2 regions of the Paenibacillus sp. UASWS1643 genome follow, and region 2 is predicted to be linked to the other one. Evidence: riboswitches for the same ligand, from Rfam matches in the RefSeq annotation. Region 2 holds a riboswitch; the other holds the start of a gene.
What was found. A riboswitch is a leader RNA that binds a small molecule or an ion and turns the genes downstream of it on or off. The one in region 2 is predicted to bind glycine.
Positions count from the first base shown of each region.

Region 1: it holds a riboswitch for glycine, as region 2 does, so the genes downstream of both, sdaAB (L-serine ammonia-lyase, iron-sulfur-dependent subunit beta) here and gcvT (glycine cleavage system aminomethyltransferase GcvT) in region 2, are expected to answer to the same signal.

Region 1 covers NZ_VXKZ01000107.1:141,496-150,936, reverse strand. Annotated here, with positions in the region: gene FE296_RS14080 (HAMP domain-containing sensor histidine kinase) at 1-1,096, opposite strand, end outside; gene FE296_RS14075 (response regulator transcription factor) at 1,153-1,836, opposite strand; gene FE296_RS14070 (alpha-glycosidase) at 2,073-3,833, shown strand; gene sdaAA (L-serine ammonia-lyase, iron-sulfur-dependent, subunit alpha) at 4,007-4,984, opposite strand; gene sdaAB (L-serine ammonia-lyase, iron-sulfur-dependent subunit beta) at 4,974-5,663, opposite strand; glycine riboswitch at 5,776-5,910, opposite strand; glycine riboswitch at 5,915-6,039, opposite strand; gene FE296_RS14055 (phosphotransferase enzyme family protein) at 6,386-7,396, opposite strand; gene pstB (phosphate ABC transporter ATP-binding protein PstB) at 7,597-8,352, opposite strand; gene pstA (phosphate ABC transporter permease PstA) at 8,365-9,252, opposite strand; gene pstC (phosphate ABC transporter permease subunit PstC) at 9,255-9,441, opposite strand, start outside.
Region 2 covers NZ_VXKZ01000099.1:99,481-108,921, reverse strand. Annotated here, with positions in the region: gene FE296_RS07500 (mannitol-1-phosphate 5-dehydrogenase) at 1-342, opposite strand, end outside; gene FE296_RS07495 (PTS mannitol transporter subunit IIA) at 339-773, opposite strand; gene FE296_RS07490 (BglG family transcription antiterminator) at 770-2,872, opposite strand; gene FE296_RS07485 (PTS mannitol transporter subunit IIBC) at 2,911-4,365, opposite strand; gene gcvH (glycine cleavage system protein GcvH) at 4,788-5,180, opposite strand; glycine riboswitch at 5,525-5,647, shown strand; glycine riboswitch at 5,651-5,752, shown strand; gene gcvT (glycine cleavage system aminomethyltransferase GcvT) at 5,969-7,105, shown strand; gene gcvPA (aminomethyl-transferring glycine dehydrogenase subunit GcvPA) at 7,102-8,457, shown strand; gene gcvPB (aminomethyl-transferring glycine dehydrogenase subunit GcvPB) at 8,595-9,441, shown strand, end outside.

The sequences.
Region 1 (9,441 bases), on a different contig from region 2:
TCTCTTCCAGCTTCAGTGTATATTTCCCACTCGTGAGCAAATTATAGGACAACATGTTGTCAATGAGCCCACCGAGGTCCTCCATCTTCGCTTCCATGCGATGTAATGAACGGTCACCTTGCTCGCTCAGCGCTTCCTTGTGCAAAGCATGCATATGCCCACGAATCACCGTTAGCGGGGTGCGCAGATCGTGGGAAAGCCCCGCAATCAGACGTTTGCGCAATTGTTCTTCCTCGCGTTCACGGCGACGGCTGTCGGACAGTTGATGCACCATCTGATTGAAGGATTCCTCCAGTTGACCAATCTCATCTGACCGGCGGATATCTACCGGAAGCGGAATGCCCTCCTTGCCCGGGGTCATCATCGCCGTCTGTAAGCGAATAAGTCGTTTGCGAATGCGCGCGAAGAAGAGAATCGACATGATGATGAAAATCATGAAGATGATAGTCATCACAATGCCAAGATACAGGAGCTCCATCGGCCAGTTGCTCTGTGTCATTTGCAGAAGTGATCGCGGCACTTCAATGATCATGAAGCCCTGTCCCTTGTCCTTTTCACCTCCGCCGATGTATGTAACTACGGTTAGCGGATCTCGATAGGAAGCTTCTTTCATGAATTGCACCGTGTTGCTCACATTCCATATGGCCGGAATTCGAGTCTCTGCCGTTTTCCCGGAATCCAGTGACCATCTCAATGTCGTGTCTGTCCTGCCATCCGGCGATGTGGAATTCAGAAGCGTTACATCTTCACCACCGAGAATAAAGAGGGTCTCACCGCTCGCATTCACACGATACATGGAAGACTTGGGATACGATGCATGTAATTGCTCCAAACGGGCCTTAATCTCCTCATCTGAAGCACCATTCAGGTTCACCGCTTCACGCGACCATAGGTTACTGATCCGGGTAACATCACCGTACGGTGCCGCTTGATTCGTATTTGTGTTGTTCACTACGACAACATATATGATGGATATGATCGGCAGAACGACGGGCACGAATAATACTGCCGCCAGAATCAGGATGATATATCTGGACATCAAGGACCGCCCAAAGCGTAGCTTGCCCTGCCTGGTTTGCTTATGCTTAGGAGCCATGCGCGGTTCTCCTTTCCATTCTCCATTCATCGTCTTCCGTGCTCTGAACCGTCGGATCATGGCTTCTTCACGCGATATCCCACACCGCGGACTGTCTGAATAACTACCGGATTGGCCGGGTCAAGCTCCAGCTTCTCGCGTAGATGTCGAATATGTACCATCAAAGTCTTGTCTCCATCCAGGTAGGGCTCGTTCCAGACGGCTTCATAGATCTGCTCTTTGGTTCGAATCATGCCCATATGTCGTAGCAGGTAAGCGAAGATGTGGAACTGTTTTCCCGATAAAACAATCTCATCCCCCGTCTCCTCATTGACGATGCGGTTGTCCTTCTCATAGATGGAGAGGTGATCCAGCTTCAGAGCTGTATCCGATGAGACCGCAGTTCCCGCCTTACGCAGTTGGACCTCAATCCGGGCAGCCAGTTCATCGGGGTGAAATGGTTTGGTCACATAGTCATCGGCAAAATCGAGACCATGCAACTTGTCGTCAATGGACGTTCTGGCCGAGAGCATGACAATGGGCACGGCTGGATGTTCTTTTTTCAGTCGCTGACCCACCGTAAATCCATCCAACCCGGGCAGCATGACATCCAGAATAATGAGTGAGCAACCAGCAGCAGCCTCCGCTGCACCTTCACCACTGCCGAGCCATACCACCTCATAACCGCGTTCCTCCAGATCGGCTCTGACCCAAGTTGCAATTTCCGTATCATCTTCAATATATAACAGTTTGGTTTTCATTCGAATATTCGTTTCCTTTCCGCCCCCATTGGGTTAATGATATATCTGAGCATCATCATCACAAAAGCTGTCTATAACAGATGGGTTCATATCTTGTTATCTTGTTGAAGCCATGTTGAATTCCTTTACGTTACCACACATTCTAATTATAGCTTATCCATTAACGTGGGGAATGTTATATCAATCAAATCGACCAAGTACATATTATACCTACACCTGACGGGAGGAATTTCATTATGCTGTTGGAAGCCATCTATCATCAACCGAAACGCAATTGGGCCTATGCCTATGACCAAGACACAATTCATCTGCGCCTGCGCGCCAAAAAGAATGATCTGACTGAGGTACATGCCCTGACTGGAGACAAATATGCGTGGGATGCAACCAAAGCGCTGGTTCCTTTAACAAAGTTCACCTCTGACTCGATGTTCGATTACTTCGAGGGCGAGGTGAAACCTCCCTACCACCGACTGAAATACTCTTTTCTGCTGAAAAACGGAGACGAACAGATCTGGATGACCGAGACGGACTTCCAGGAAGAAGAACCGGACGATCCAGGTCGTATGTTCCAGTTCCCTTATATTCATGCCGGAGCTGTATTCACACCCCCTGCATGGGTTAAGGATGCGGTGTTCTATCAGATTTTCCCTGAACGATTCGCGAACGGCAATCCGGATATTAGTCCGGAAAAGGTGGAACCGTGGGGCGGCGAGCCAACACCCTTCAATTTCTTCGGCGGTGACCTTCAGGGCGTGATCAACCATCTGGATTACATCAGCGATCTTGGCATTAATGCGATCTACTTCACACCCATTTTTGAAGCCACCACCAATCACAAATACGATACTGAGGACTACCTGCGGGTAGACCGGCACTTTGGTGACGCAGATACCGTGAAACGACTGGTCGAGCTGTGCCATGCACGTGGAATTCGCGTACTTCTGGATGCTGTGTTCAACCATTCCGGGAAGACGTTTGCCCCGTTTGTGGATGTGCAGAAGAACGGAGAACAATCCAAATACAAGGACTGGTTCCATGTACACGAATACCCGCTGGACGTGAAGGATGGCATTCCTACTTATGAGACCTTCGGATTCGAAGCACACATGCCAAAGCTGAATACGGAGAATGCCGAGGTTAAAGCCTATCTGCTGGAGGTTGCCGAGTACTGGATTAAGGAAGTGGGTGCAGACGGATGGCGACTGGATGTTGCCGACGAAGTGGATGATGCCTTCTGGCGTGATTTCCGCCGAGTAGTCAAAGCTGCTAATCCGGATGCCTATATTCTGGGCGAAGTATGGAATGAGTCCTCCTCCTGGCTTCAAGGCGACCAGTTCGATGCGTCCATGAACTATCCGTTTACCGATGCTGTGAATGCTTTCTTTGTGAAAAACACAATGCATGCCGAACAGTTCGCGAACTCCATCGGTCGGCAATTATCCCGTTATCCGCTTCAGGCCAGCGAAGTGGCGTTTAACTTGCTGGACAGTCACGATACCCCGCGACTGCTCACGCTGTGTGAAGGAGACCAGCGCAAGATGAAGCTGGCTGCATTATTCCAGTTCAGTTACATGGGCGCGCCGTGCATCTATTACGGAGACGAGATTGGCATGGACGGCGAGCATGATCCGGGCTGCCGTAAATGCATGGAATGGGATGAAGCGAAGCAGGACCGTGAGTTGCTCGACTTTTATCAAAAACTGATCTCCCTGCGTCATGCTCATCCTGCCCTCCGTGCAGAAGGCACCGTTCGTTTCCTGCAGGCTCGCTCGGATGGCAGCCAATTGGTATTCGAACGGCAGAATGAAGAGGAACGCATTCTGGTTCTGTTCAATCGCTCGGAAGAGACGGCTATTGTCGAGCTGGAGGCTGGTGACGAGGAATGGACCGAGCTATTCGGTGGAAACCATCGTACCGCCAAGGATGATGACGTGCTTGCCATTGAATTGCCTGCGTATGGATATGCCGTACTGAGTACGTCTGTGAGCAAGGACTAGATCAGATTACACATACATCTGAAGTCACATATTAGTAACCTGGCTTCGCATCATTTGACAGCATAAAAACAAGCGTCCTGCAGAACCCGGATTCGGGTTCGCGGACGCTTGTTTTGTATTCGCCATTATACATAATAATGTCACTGATCATATCCCGGTAGTCCCAGTTCAGCTTAAACCTGAGGGTCCGTGTCCACTTGAGCATTGTCCGCCCCACTTGTAGTTGTGTCAGAATCCGCTGTCTTCGGCTCCATCTCCGGCTCTGCACGCTTGGCCTTCGGTTTTGCCAGCTTCTGCATCATTTTACGGCCAGTTGGCGTCTGAGCCAACCCGCCTTGGGCTGTCTCCCGGTGACGGCTCGGCATCGCACTGCCTACTTCCAGCATAACGTCGATGACTTCATCTGACGGAATAGCACTACGCACTCCGGCCAGGGCCATATCAGCCGCAGCCAGCGCCGTAACTGCACCCAATCCGTTACGGACGATGCATGGAATCTCAACGAGGCCTGCGACCGGATCGCAGATAAGGCCCAGTGTATTTTTCAACGCCAAGCCTACGGCATGAACGACCTGTTCCGGTGTACCTCCACGCAGTTCAACCATGGCACCTGCAGCCATGCCGATCGCGGAACCCACTTCTGCCTGACAGCCCCCTTCCGCACCGGAGATAAATGAATTGTTGGCGATAACATAACCGATCGCTCCCGCGCAGAACAACCCATTCACCAAATGTTCGTCCGTCCAGCCAAATCGCTCCTGTGAGCTAATAAAAACACCGGGGATGATGCCGCAGGAACCGGCTGTTGGTGTTGCCACAATCCGGCCCATGGAGGCATTTACTTCAGATACACACAGGGCATACGCCATGGCAAGTGCGGAAGCATCTCCTGAGCAAGTCTCACCCTTGCGAATGTACTCGGCCATTCTTTTACCGTCTCCACCCGTTAATCCACTGCGTGAAGTGGTATCTTCCGTTAACCCTTTACGTACCGCTTCCTTCATCACCTGATAATATTCAGACATCTGTTTCACAACATCCGCTTCCGGTGTATTGGTCTCCTGAACCTGCTCCTCGATCATCAGTTGAGCAATCGTTTTGGATTCCGCTGTACAGATCGTATTCAGTTCGTGTAAATGTTTAAATCGCATCCGAATCAACTCCTCTCTTCAAATCGATGACACGAATGTCCAGTACATGATCCAGCTCCTTCAGACGCTTGAGCATATCAGGATTCGGCACGCCATCCATCTCCATCGCAGTAAGCGCTTCGCCATCACGGGCTTTCCGGTCCACCTGCATATACCCGATGTTAACCCCGGATGAACTGATCGTGGACGTTACCGAGGCAAGCACCCCTGCTTTGTCCGCATGCCGCAGCACGAGTGTCGGAAACTCACCACTAATCTGAACACGAAAATCATTCATCGCATGCACCGATACACTACCACCACCAATAGAAGCACCAATTAAGGAACATGTACGCCCTTCATGCCACAACTCAATTTTGACCGTATTCGGATGAGGAGCAGGCAGGCCACTTGTGTAAAATTCAACCTCCATGCCCGCTTCCTCTGCATATTGCTCTGCATCCGGGATACGCGGATCGTCTGTGACATAATCCAGCAGACCGCCGATCAGTGCCAGATCTGTTCCGTGCCCCTGATACGTATCAGCAAATGAGCCGTATAGTGTCAACCGGGCACGTTCGGGCGTACCACCTAGCCACTGACGAGCGATTCTTCCGAGCCTTGCTGCTCCAGCTGTATGTGAACTTGAAGGCCCCGTCATCGACGGACCAATAATTGAGAAAACATCTTTAAATCGCACCTTGTAACCCTCCAATTGTATTCGTCATTTCCATCCAGATCCCATGCCATAATGTTCCTTTATTACTGAATGATGACATCAAAAAAGGACAGAAGAAGGCCTCAGGCCCTCTCTCTGTCCTCGATACCTGAGAGTTTCACGATCAGCAGTGTCTCACGACAAGGTGCATTGCCTGCGATTACAGACAAGTCACCGGACTAACTGATCATATACCCCTTGGGTGGCGCAATTCGCGCACTCTCCAGAGTTGCGTCCAACGATGGTACATTTACCTGAGAGATTAACCACTGGGCCGGGTGCGCAGCAGCTTGCTCCTTCGGTGCCTGAACACTAGCCATTTTGCTCGGCTAATTCAGGTCTCTCCCGCTCGTTATCATCCGCTGTATGGAACCATTCTGAGCGAATGTCAGAACAGTAATGGAAATCGTTCATTCTTCTTCATTAAGATTAATCGACCGGAAGATCAGTGTCAACAAACTTAACGATTTCTTTGGATGTATTTCCTTCATTTTCGATTGAATCGATAAAACCAGAATATTTTGTCAGCTTTCATCACATTAAAACGATAAAAAGAACTTGTAAACAGCTTATTTCATTTCCCTTCAATTCATAAAGCGCTTACTACTATTTATGATATTGTCCACGAAACTGTTCGGGTATTCAGGCAACCATTATATTTGAACCACACTGTTCGTAGCCCTTCCGGATCTGTACACCCTAATTCACAGTTCGTAGAAGATACTCTCGTTCTGTACATAGGGTCTGCAATACTTGCTGCATAACTTCGGCATGCGGTCTTTCATCCATTCGTGTCTCGACTCATTCGCCATCTGAAAGGCATAATAACCCAGTGTAAAGATCAACATGAACCCTTCCATTAATCGGATATCACGATCCGTCAGTGGTCCGATCTGTTTGGTATAACCTGATAAGAATATGTCACGTTCCTCCCGGTTGAACATAAGTGCTGCCCCTCCGGCATCGAAAAGATAATAACCATAACCGTGTAGGCAAAAATCAATCATGGACATCCCCTGATCCGTTATCAGCAGATTGTTGCGAGTAATATCCCCATGAATGATCCCCCATGTCCCTGCGTGCTGTGGGTACGTTGCTAGCTGCTCATTAATGTTCTCAAACGTCTCACGAAGCAGATCGAAGTCTTCCGTTGTAAAAATCCCCAGTCGGACACCTTCCTCCAGCTGCCCTAACATGACCAAATTCTCATGGACATTGCCATATGCCGGGCGTACCTTAGTTCGATCTGTCTGATTCTGCACACGTCCATATTGATGAAGCATCTGCAGTTGTGCCCCAAGATCATAGATCTGCTCTGTTGTCAGGCGTTCTCCCTGCTGGATGTCCCTCCCCTCAATCCACTCCAGTACTGTACAACAGATCTCTTTCCCTGCCTCACTTGTCCATACCGTGACACATTCACCGGATGCATTGCGTACCGGATGTTGCACGCGCAATGCTGTCGTTGCATTTAACTCATGAAGCAGGTTCATCTCTGCCTCCAGCGCAGGAGGCGTATGCTGAATGCCTGACATACTTGCATATGCGGCTTGATGTATACGCAGCAGATACTTCTGCCCGCTCGCTTCATCCACGACATGGTACGTCAGATTCTCGTTGTGACGAATATAGGAAACGACAGGTTTTTCAATCGTGTAGTTCTGTATGATATCCGCTGCCATGTGATCATAAGACATCTTATCCGTATTGATCATCAACATCTCCTTCGGAGTTATGTAAACGTTCTCTTCACACTAAATATCGTAGCATAATGTTTATCCTGCATACAGAAAATTCCACTAAAATTACAAATTAAAAAAGCACAACCCCCGACCAACTGTCCAGGCATTGTGCTTTCTTTTTTCTATATTTATTTCTTTATCTCTATTACTCTATGTTACACTCCATGATCCAATTAACCGAAACGACCCATAATGTATTCTTGCGTCAGACGATTGTCCGGGTTAGTGAAAATGTGCTCCGTATCCCCGTGCTCAACCATACTTCCAAGATAGAAATAAGCCGTGTAATCCGAGATGCGTGCCGCCTGCTGCATGTTATGGGTAACAATAACAATCCGCAGATCTTTCTTGAGCTCGGTAATCAACTCTTCAACTTTACCCGTAGATACCGGGTCAAGTGCAGATGCAGGCTCATCGAGCAGCAGAATCTGCGGATCAACAGACAGAGCGCGGGCGATACATAACCGCTGCTGTTGTCCACCTGAGAGAGACAGGGCTGATTCATTCAGCCTGTCTTTCACTTCGTCCCAAAGCGCAGCACGACGCAAGCTTTTTTCCACAATCTCATCCAGTGCCTTCTTACTCTTCGTACCACGGTAGCGGGGGCCAAACGCGATATTGTTGTAGATGGACTTATGAAAAGGATTTGGCTTCTGCCACACCATGCCAATCTTCTGGCGAAGCTTGATTACATCGGTTCCAGGCTCATTCAGATCGTTACCGTCCATCCAGATATGTCCCTCTGTGCGGGAACCGGCGATCTCGTCGTTCATTCGGTTAAGCGACCGGAGGAACGTGGATTTACCGCAGCCAGACGGCCCGATGAGCGCCGTTACGCTCGCTTCGGGAAATGTGAGACTGATCTGCTTGACCGCCTGAAAATGTCCATAATATATGCTTAACTGTTCCGTACCAAAAGGTATGGCCATGTTGGTTCCTCCTTATTTCGAAGCTGTCATGCGGCGGAATACAACCCGACCGATCCAGCGCGCACTTAGATTGAACGCCAGCACGAGAATGACAAGCACAGCTGATGCACCTGCTGCCACCTCTTTGGAATCTGGCCCAATGCCTTCACTGTTCACTTTCCAGATATGGACAGCAAGTGTCTCTGCCGGACGGAACGGATTAAGCGGTGATCTTGGACTCGTCGGATTCCAATCTGTAAAGTCCAGTGGTGGACTACTCATACCTGCGGTGAACATCAACGCTGCCGCCTCACCAAAGATCCGGCCCGATGCCAGAATCGTACCCGTAATCAAACTCGGCAATGCCACAGGCAGCAGAATGGAAGTGATAATCTTCCACTTGGACAGTCCAAGTGCAAGACCCGCTTCCTTCTGTTCCTTCGGAACAGCCCGGAAGGCCTGCTCCGTTGTCCGTACCATCAGTGGCAAGTTAAAGATCGCCAGAGCCAAGGCACCCGAGATCAGGGAGAAACCAAGACCAAATTGATTTACAAGCAATAAGAGACCAAACAAACCGATAACGATGGAAGGGAATGATGACAACACTTCAACGACCAGACGAATGAAGCTGGTGATCTTGCCTGGTTTGGCGTATTCAGCCATGTAAATTCCACCGCCCCATCCGAGTGGGATGGTCACAATCAATGTCAGGACAAGCAAGAATACGGAGTTAAAGAGCTGTGGACCAATCCCGCCGCCACCCTTAAGCAACTGGGGTGCACTCGTCAGAAAGTTCCAGCTAATATGTCCAATTCCTCTATACATGATGAAGCCAAGCAGACCGAGCAATATAATAACAATGAACAGGGCCAATACAACGATAACGGATGTTGCAATTTTATCTACCGTCTTTGCCTTCATTTTCATACCCGGTTCCTCCTTTCAAGCAGGCGAACCAGAATGACGAAGACAAATGTCATCACCAACAGGACAAGCGCCATACTCCACAGTGCATTGTTATGAACAGACCCCATCGTGGTGTTACCCATGCTGAGTGTAATTACACTTGTTAATGTTGAAGCCGATTCGAGCAAGGATGTTGGAACATGC
Region 2 (9,441 bases):
TTGAGCAGGACCGGAATTCAGTCTTTTCTCAAGTCCCTTTGCAATCCCTGGGGCAATATGTTTCAGCACACCCACACCCACTGCGGTTGTAATCAGATCAGCTTCCACAACGGTTTGGGCTACCGTCTCCAGTTGGGTTCCATCGATTGCATTTACGCCTGTGACGGTCTCCTGATCCTTGCTCTCGTTAGCCAGTTCCACCGTATATTGCCCCCGTTGCTGAAGAGCGGTTACCAGGGTCTGATTCACGTCGGAGAAAACCACCTCATACCCTGCGCGGGACAGAATCAAGCCGATAAATCCGCGACCAATGTTACCTGCGCCAAAGTGTAGGGCCTTCATAGCTCCATTTCACTTTCCAGAATAGCGATTACTTCTTCGGCTGTTTTCGCCAGACGCAGGGCCTCCATATTCTCATCCTCAGCACAGATCACCGCAATGCTAGTCAAGATCTCCATATGTTCCCCGCCTTGAGCTGCGATACCAATGACCATATAAGCCTTTTCTTCGCCAAAATCAACACCCTGTGGATACTGAATGACAGAGATACCTGTGGATAAAATGAAAGCTTTGGATTCCTTCGTACCGTGCGGGATCGCAAGTCCGTTCCCTACATAGGTCGAGACAATCTCTTCTCGTTCAATCATCTTCTCAATGTAATCAGCGGTAATATGTCCCGCATCCTTCAGAATCTGCCCTGCCATACGAATCGCTTCGTATTTGTCCTGAGCCGTCGCATTCATGATGACTTTATCTGTTGTTAACATACTCATAATGGTTGACCTCCAATTTCGGTTTTACTGCGATAAAATCCAACAAGTTCCTGGGACAGGTAATGAATGAGTTCATCCCTGATTCCCTTTTCCAGTAATGTAATCATTTCTTCCTGTAATAACAGTGCGCTGATCTCACTGAGAACCTCCAGGCTTTCCTTGGATAATTCTCTGGGACCGAGCATCAAGAGGACATGGGTAACTCCTGCCGGATCATCCGGCGTACGAAGGAGTGGCTCAGTGAGCTGAAACAAGCTGATGGACGGCCTGTAGATCCCCTCACTGCGTGTATGAAACAGCGCAAGTCTTGTACCGGGAATCTTCTGACTCCCCACTGCCTCACGTGCCTCCAACCGTTTCGCGACCTCCTCCGGTTCCTTCAACACACCAGATCCATGGAGTACATTACACATCGCGTATACGGTCTTATAGAATCCGATATCCTGATTATCCAGCGGATACACCTGAAACTTGCCAATGATTCGGACGATTTCAACTAAAATAGCTTCCATTCCATCAGGGTCCGAGTAACGACTTGTCGTCTGAACCTCTGTTTCATGCGGCTTGTTATGCTGTCGTTGTAACGTTGTTGTCCGGATAAAATGACGCAGACGTTCACTCTCTTCTGCCGTAAGCAGTGGACTCACTTTGTAATACTGGTGCTCCTCCATCGGCAGATCGACAGTGGATAAGACCAGATCATATTGATCTGTAGGTATCCGGGCAGCTTCATACCAGGACACACTATCCATGATCCGAATCTCGGGAATCTCCTTGGACAATCGGCTGGAAAGCATGCGTGATGATCCAATTCCGCTTGTACACACGATGATCGCCCGGATCTCCCGTTTCAATGCACGTAACCTCTCGATGGAAGCCCCAAAATGCATGACCAGGAAACCAATTTCCTCATCCGGAACGTCTGTACCTGGCCAAGCTTGATGCACGGATTGTTTGACCTCTTCGAAGAGGGAGTCATAATCCTTGCGAATCTGCTGCAGTAACGGATTACGAATCATCTGTTGCCCTTCAATTCGCTCCATAACAGGTTGCATATGACCAAGCAGACCTTCACGAAGCAAACGATCCTCATGAAAGACATAATGCGTTCTAGCTTGCATCTGATCAATCAGAGAATGTACCCTGTCCAGTAAAATCAAGTCGTCTATTGGCAACAGCCTCGAAGAGTGAATTCGCTGCTCTGTCTCAAGTAATAGTCTATGAAAATAAGCTTGTTCATCTTGGGAGAATGTCAGCCCCAGCTGGGTGGATAACACACCACACAAGCGGGAAGCCATATAAGGTGGAACCTTCATCTCATCCTGCTCTGCGACTTCATCTCCCTTGTTCTCCAGGGGAGGTATGCGGCCAATGCCAATGCCTTTACGAATACGTACTACCGCGACGGATAATTGAATCAGCAGCTTCATGTATTGCCGTTCCGGGATGTTCTCCAGCCATTCGATGTCTGGTTGCCATAACGCATTTTCGATCGTAAGCACATCACCATGTCCGATCATATCCAGCAATTTTTGGTTTACGATGGAGCCGCCTTGTTCAGGTTGTCTTCCGAACAGGTCGGACTCATCCAGAAATTCCAGAGCAAGTGCAGCTATGGCTGTGCGATGAATCGTCTCACTCCCGTTAATCTTGACGCCATATCCACGTCTACGAACCAGCTTTAGTCCCGCCTGACGAATCCGTGACTCCAGATCGTCCAGATCAGTGGTTACGGTGGATACGGTCACTTTAAGATCCGAAGCCAAGGCGAGTAACTTTACAGGCTCTGGTTCATCCAGCAGGATGCAAAGCATGAAGAGCTTACGCTCTTCTGGCGTAAACTCTACATATTCTTTACCCTCTAGTTGCTGGCGCAATACAGCCAGATCATCGGAACTGGCATCGATTCGAATACCGGTTCCCGATTTTTTTTCCAGCCTCATGCCCAAAGGTTCAAGCCATTGTTCAATCATTTGCAGCTCCCGGTGAACTGTTCGGGTACTGACCTTTACTTCAACGGCGATTTCGCCGGCAGTGACTTCATGTGGATGCTCCAGCAGAAACTCCACGATTTCACGTTGTCTTTTGGTAATACTCATATCTCAGCCTCCGGCTCAGGGAAAACGAATGCGTGCAATTACTTTAGACGTTCAACGAGCGCATCGTATTCCGGGCTTTTTAGGAAGTTGTCGATGGATATATGTTCTGCGTTCGGAGCAACAGAGCGGGCACGATCGGTTAATATTTGTTGTGTGATGACCACATCTGCATCCGGCGGGATATCACTGATAGCCGTATTGGTTACCGTAACGTCAATCCCCTCTGCCTTCATCTTCTTGCGTAGAATGGAAGCGCCCATGGCACTCGAACCCATGCCTGCATCACAGGAGAAGACAATTTTCTTCACGTCTGTTTTGACTGTAGAAGAAGCCATATCTGCGGCTCTGTCTGCTTCACGCTGATTAGCCGTAATGCCAGCGTTTGGCACGGTTCCTTGACTCTTCATGTCTTTCATCCGACTGGATGCGGACTCCAGATCTTCGTCCTTTTGTTTACCTGTTTTCAGCAACACTGCTGCAACCAGGAAGGAAACGACTGCTGCTACAAGCACCCCTGCAAGCATCGGCAGGTATCCACCTTTTGGTGTTAAGAGGAAATACGCGATAATACTACCCGGTGATGGTGCTGAAACAAGTCCTGCTCCAGTGAGCATGAATGTTAATGTACCTGCGACGCCACCCGCAATTGCGGCAAGAATCAGAATCAGTCTCATCAGAATGTAAGGGAAGTAGATCTCATGAATTCCCCCGAAGAAATGAATGATAACGGCACCCGGCGCAGAAGATTTGGCCATTCCGCGTCCGAAGAAACAGTAAGCAAGCAAGATACCAAGTCCCGGACCCGGGTTCGATTCAAGCATGTATAGAACAGATTGTCCTAATTCTCTTGCCTGATCGGTTGCAATCGGGGTCAGAATACCGTGGTTGATTGCATTGTTCAGGAACAATACTTTACCTGGTTCGATAATCAGGTTGACCAGCGGTAGCAAGCCCAGATTCATCAGACCTTGCACCCCGGCAGACAATACTTTGCTAATTGCTTCTACAGCTGGCCCAATACCCAGTAGAGCAAAAATCCCCAAGATCCCGCCAATAATACCGGCTGAGAAGTTATTAACCAACATTTCGAATCCGGCTCTAACTTTACCTTCAATGGATTTATCGAACTTTTTGATGATCCATGCTGCCAGTGGTCCGGCAATCATGGCACCGAGGAACATCGGAATATCACTACCCACGATGACCCCAATGGTCATAATGGCACCCACGACACCACCACGCTGACCATGCACCATCGTACCCCCGGTGTAACCAATCAACAGTGGCAGCAAATATTTGATCATCGGATCGACTAGCTGTTCAAGTGTCTCATTAGGGAACCAGCCTGTTTTAATAAACATAGCCGTAATTAATCCCCAGGCGATAAATGCACCCATATTCGGCATGACCATACCGCTCAGGAATCGGCCAAAACGCTGCACACCTACCCGTAGCCCACCTTTGGAATTGGACGATTGGTCCAAATTACTCATTGTATTATCCTCCTCGGATCAAGTGATTATGATTTATGAAAGGGGTATCATTTCTCCCCTGCTGTAATCCTAAGCGAGAATGCTCTCCTGTTCAATGAAATGAAAGCGTACTTTCGTCATGAACAATGATGACAACATTAGGTTATGTAATCGTTTCAATCGATGCATAATGGCTGAACTCATTGGTACACAAGGCTTTTCCTGCCTATGACTTTTGTCATTTCCAGAATCATTTTCTAACCTATAGCTTGGTCCAATCAGGTGATTTACATCCCCAATCTGCCTCGATCCCTATTCAAAACCATTCCTGGAAAGCACAAAAAACCTGTGCAAGCATCCGGCTCACACAGGTCGAAACAATATGAAGCTTATTTCATTTTGTTATAAAATATATGTTAATAAGTACAAGTTCGTTGTTGATACTAGTTTTCCGTATGCTTACGATACGCATCTGCATTCATCAATGTAGACAATGCTGCTGTCAGATCTCCTTCAACACGAATCTCAATCATCCAGCCTTCCTCGTAAGGAGAGCTGTTCACAAGTTCAGGTGAGTCCTGCAACGAATCATTGACTGCAATAATTGAACCTGTGACGGGAGAGAACAAGTCCGAAACCGTTTTGACCGATTCGATCGTTCCAATGCTGTCCTCTGCTTTTACATTGGTTTCAAGGTCAGGCAATTCCACAAACACAATGTCACCCAGCTGATGCTGCGCGAACTCGGTAATGCCAATACGTACAGTATCCTCCCCTACGGTTTGAACCCATTCGTGCTCTTCACTGTACAGGAAATCACTTTTCAATTCGCTCATCGATATCCGCCTCGCTTTTCATTAAATGAGTGCATGCGTTCTTTGACCTTAACCTTTTTCCCAGAACATAGCGTATGATATTTATGAATCAAATGTCAAGATACCTCACAATTTATTTGCTGATCACCTCTAAATCCTGTAACCGGATTACACTCTTTCTTCATATACTGGTGAATATTAGAATAGTAAGCGCACTCTTTATAAATACACGAACAATAACATTAAAATGATATTAAATATTCGGTTTTTATTCATTATCAATGATATCGTTCTTGACATCGGTAGTGGATTCACGTTTTAATGAGAGGAGTAAATGTGTTTATTGGACTATGTTATACCCGCGGATGAATGTAAAGGGAGAGATTACCCGTGACACCCGATTCGGGATGTACATGAGGTAACGCCGAAGGAGTAAACCACCGATAAGCGGGGGTGAATCTCTCAGGCAAAAGGACTTTTACAGGACGCAACTCTGGAGAGCATCTATTCGCCCTGTGCGGGCGTTATGATCACCCAAGGGGAAACCTGCTGCACAACTGCAGCGGGGTAACTCTCAGGTACAAGGGACAGAGCCTTAGAATACAGCGTGCTACTTGGCATGCCGATTCTTTGGCCTGTCCTTTTCCTTTTTCCCAAAAACGAAAAACAGGATGTCGAACGGCGCTGCCATAGCTGCCTTACCATACTTATGTGATGAAAATATCTAGCTGAAAAATTTAAAAACACCCTGCTTCATTGATCCACGATTATATTTCCGGCCGGTTGACGGTCCATGATGAGGTGATTTGATGTCCGATTTGCTTAGAACACCACTCTTCCCACTATATCAGCAATACGAAGGCGTACGGTGCATTGATTTTGGAGGCTGGGAGCTTCCGGTGCAATTTAGCGGAATTCAGAAAGAACATGAAGCGGTGCGTGAGCGTGCTGGACTATTCGATGTATCCCATATGGGCGAATTCACAGTACAGGGTGAGCAGGCTGAAGTTTTTTTGCAACAAATGACGACCAATGATGTGACCACGCTGGTTCCCGGTCAAGCCCAGTACACCCTGATGTGTTATCCAGATGGCGGTGTGGTGGACGATCTGCTCGTGTATAAGCTGGAAGATCAGCATTATATGCTCGTAGTTAACGCCTCCAACATCGACAAGGATTGGGCATGGCTGCAAGAGCACCTGATCCCCGGCGTAAGCATGACCAACGATTCGGAGCAGACGGCGCTGCTGGCCTTGCAAGGTCCACTGGCTGTAGACATTATCGGGAAAGTTACAGATACGGATGTAAGCTCGATTGAACCGTTTCGTTTTGTCCCGGATGCTGAAGTATGCGGAGTAAAATTACTGTTGTCCCGTACCGGTTATACAGGTGAAGATGGCTTTGAACTATATGTTCCTGCGGATCAGGCCGCTATGGTCTGGAATGGATTAATGCAGGCTGGAGAAGAGCACGGGCTGGTTCCGGCTGGACTTGGTGCAAGGGATACGCTGCGTTTTGAAGCCAAGCTGCCTCTGTATGGGCAGGAATTATCTGCAACGATCTCTCCGCTAGAAGCTGGCGTTGGTATGTTTGTGAAACTGAATGCTGGACCTTTTATCGGACACGAAGCCTTGTTACAGCAAAAAAATGACGGGCCCGCCCGTAAACTGGTCGGCATCGAAGTGCTGGAGCGCGGCATTCCTCGCCCCCACTATCCGATTTACGCCGAAGGCGTACAGATCGGTGAAGTGACAACAGGCACGCAATCACCTACATTGAAGCGTAATCTGGGGCTTGCCCTCATCGACAGCAAATACGCTGCGCTGGAAACCCCGCTTGAGATTGAGATCCGAGGGAAGAAACTGAAAGCCGAGGTCGTGAAGACCCCTTTTCATAAACGGACACGTACGTCAAAGACACTTACTCAAGGAGCTGATCAAGCATGAGCAAGCACCGTTATATTCCCATGACTGAGCAAGATCAGAATGCCATGCTCGCAACCATCGGTGTGGATACGCTGGAGGAACTGTTTCAGGACATTCCAAAAGAGATTCGTTATCAGGGCGAGCTGCCCGTATCCTCCAAACTTGATGAATATGCGCTGACACGTCATATGTCCAAACAAGCCGGCGCCAACGCCAATTTCGAAACACACGCCAGCTTTCTCGGCGCAGGTATATATGATCATCATGTTCCTTCCGTCATCAATCATGTCATTTCCCGTTCCGAGTTTTACACTGCCTACACACCTTATCAGCCTGAGATCAGCCAAGGTGAACTACAGGCCATTTTCGAATTTCAATCCTACATCTGTGAATTAACCGGTATGGCTGTAGCCAATGCCAGTATGTATGACGGTGCAACAGCTTTTGCGGAAGCAGGTAATCTGGCCGCAGCAGCAACACGTCGCAAACAACTTATCGTATCCCGTACTGTTCATCCGGAAGCCCGTCAGGTATTGCAGGCATATGCGCACGGACTCCGTCTGGAGATTGTCGAGATTGGTTATAAGGATGGCGTCACTGATTGGGATGCCTTGCAAGCAGCCATATCGGACGATACCGCTGCTGTCATGATCCAGAGTCCGAACTTCTTTGGTGCCGTGGAAAATGTGAAGCAGGCTGCCAACCTCGTGCATGCGCACAAGGGCCTACTCGTTGTAAGTGCCAACCCGCTATCGCTGGGTCTGCTGGAAGCCCCAGGCAAGCTGGGTGCCGACATCGTTGTAGGTGATGCGCAGCCCCTTGGCATCGCCGCTTCACTCGGCGGCCCGACATGCGGATATTTCGCCGTATCCCAGCCTCATATGCGCCGAATTCCTGGCCGAATTGTAGGCCAGACCAAGGATCGCAACGGAAAACGTGGATTTGTACTCACACTGCAAGCACGTGAACAGCATATCCGCCGCGAAAAGGCGACATCCAACATCTGTTCCAACCAAGCTTTGCTTGCACTCAGCGCATCTGTGTATATGTCCATCATGGGTAAACAGGGTATGATCGATGTCGCGGATCTGAATTTGCAAAAGAGTCATTACACCCTGAATACATTAACTGCAATTCCTGGAGTTAGCCTTACTTTTAATGCACCAACATTTAATGAGTTTGTTATTAAACTTCCTGAAGGAACCGACGTGGATGCCCTTCAGTTGAAATTGCTGGATGCAGGCTTTATTGGTGGTTACGGACTCGGACGTGATTATCCGGAGCTTGCCGGACATATGCTGATTGCTGTTACCGAACGGCGCACTAAGGAAGAGATTGACGAATTCGCACGAGCATTGGAGGGATCCCTGTGACTCAGGAAACGACGACGACAACGACAACATCGGTACAAGGACAATCGGAAACAGGTACCTCTGTTTCCAACTCGGTTCAACCTGAGACGGATACAACATTTAGTGCACAGACCTTATCTCCTGCTCCGGAACAATCATTGATTTTTGAACTCAGCAGCCCTGGACGTGTCGCTTATTCCCTGCCAGAATGTGACGTTCCTCGTCTCGCTGCCGATACGTTGATTCCCCGGGAAATGCTCCGTTCAGAAGTAGCGGCACTGCCGGAAGTGTTCGAGGTAGATGTTATTCGACACTATACTGCTTTGTCCCGCCGCAACTTCGGCGTAGATAACGGATTCTATCCACTGGGCTCTTGTACAATGAAATACAATCCCAAGATTAATGAGGATGTTGCACGTTATAATGGATTCGCCAAAATCCATCCGTACCAGCATGAATCCAGCATTCAAGGTGCTCTTGAACTGTTATATACGTTGCAAAACGACCTTGCAGGTCTGACAGGAATGGACGCTGTGACCCTGCAACCAGCCGCTGGTGCCCATGGCGAATGGACTGGACTTATGATGATTCGTGCCTACCACGAAGGTCGTGGCGAACAACGTACCAAAGTCATCGTGCCCGATTCTTCGCATGGTACCAACCCGGCAAGTGCAACCGTTGCAGGGTTTGAAACTGTAACGATTCCATCCCGTGCAGATGGACTGGTCGATCTGGATGCACTCCGTGCAGCCGTTGGTACGGATACAGCAGCATTGATGCTGACAAACCCGAATACACTTGGTTTGTTCGAGAAAGACATTCAGGAGATTGCATCCATCGTACACCAGGCTGGTGGTTTGCTATATTACGATGGCGCGAACTCCAATGCCATTATGGGCATTACTCGTCCGGGTGATATGGGCTTTGACGTAGTGCATCTGAACTTGCACAAAACGATGAGTACGCCTCATGGCGGTGGTGGACCTGGCGCCGGACCAGTCGGCG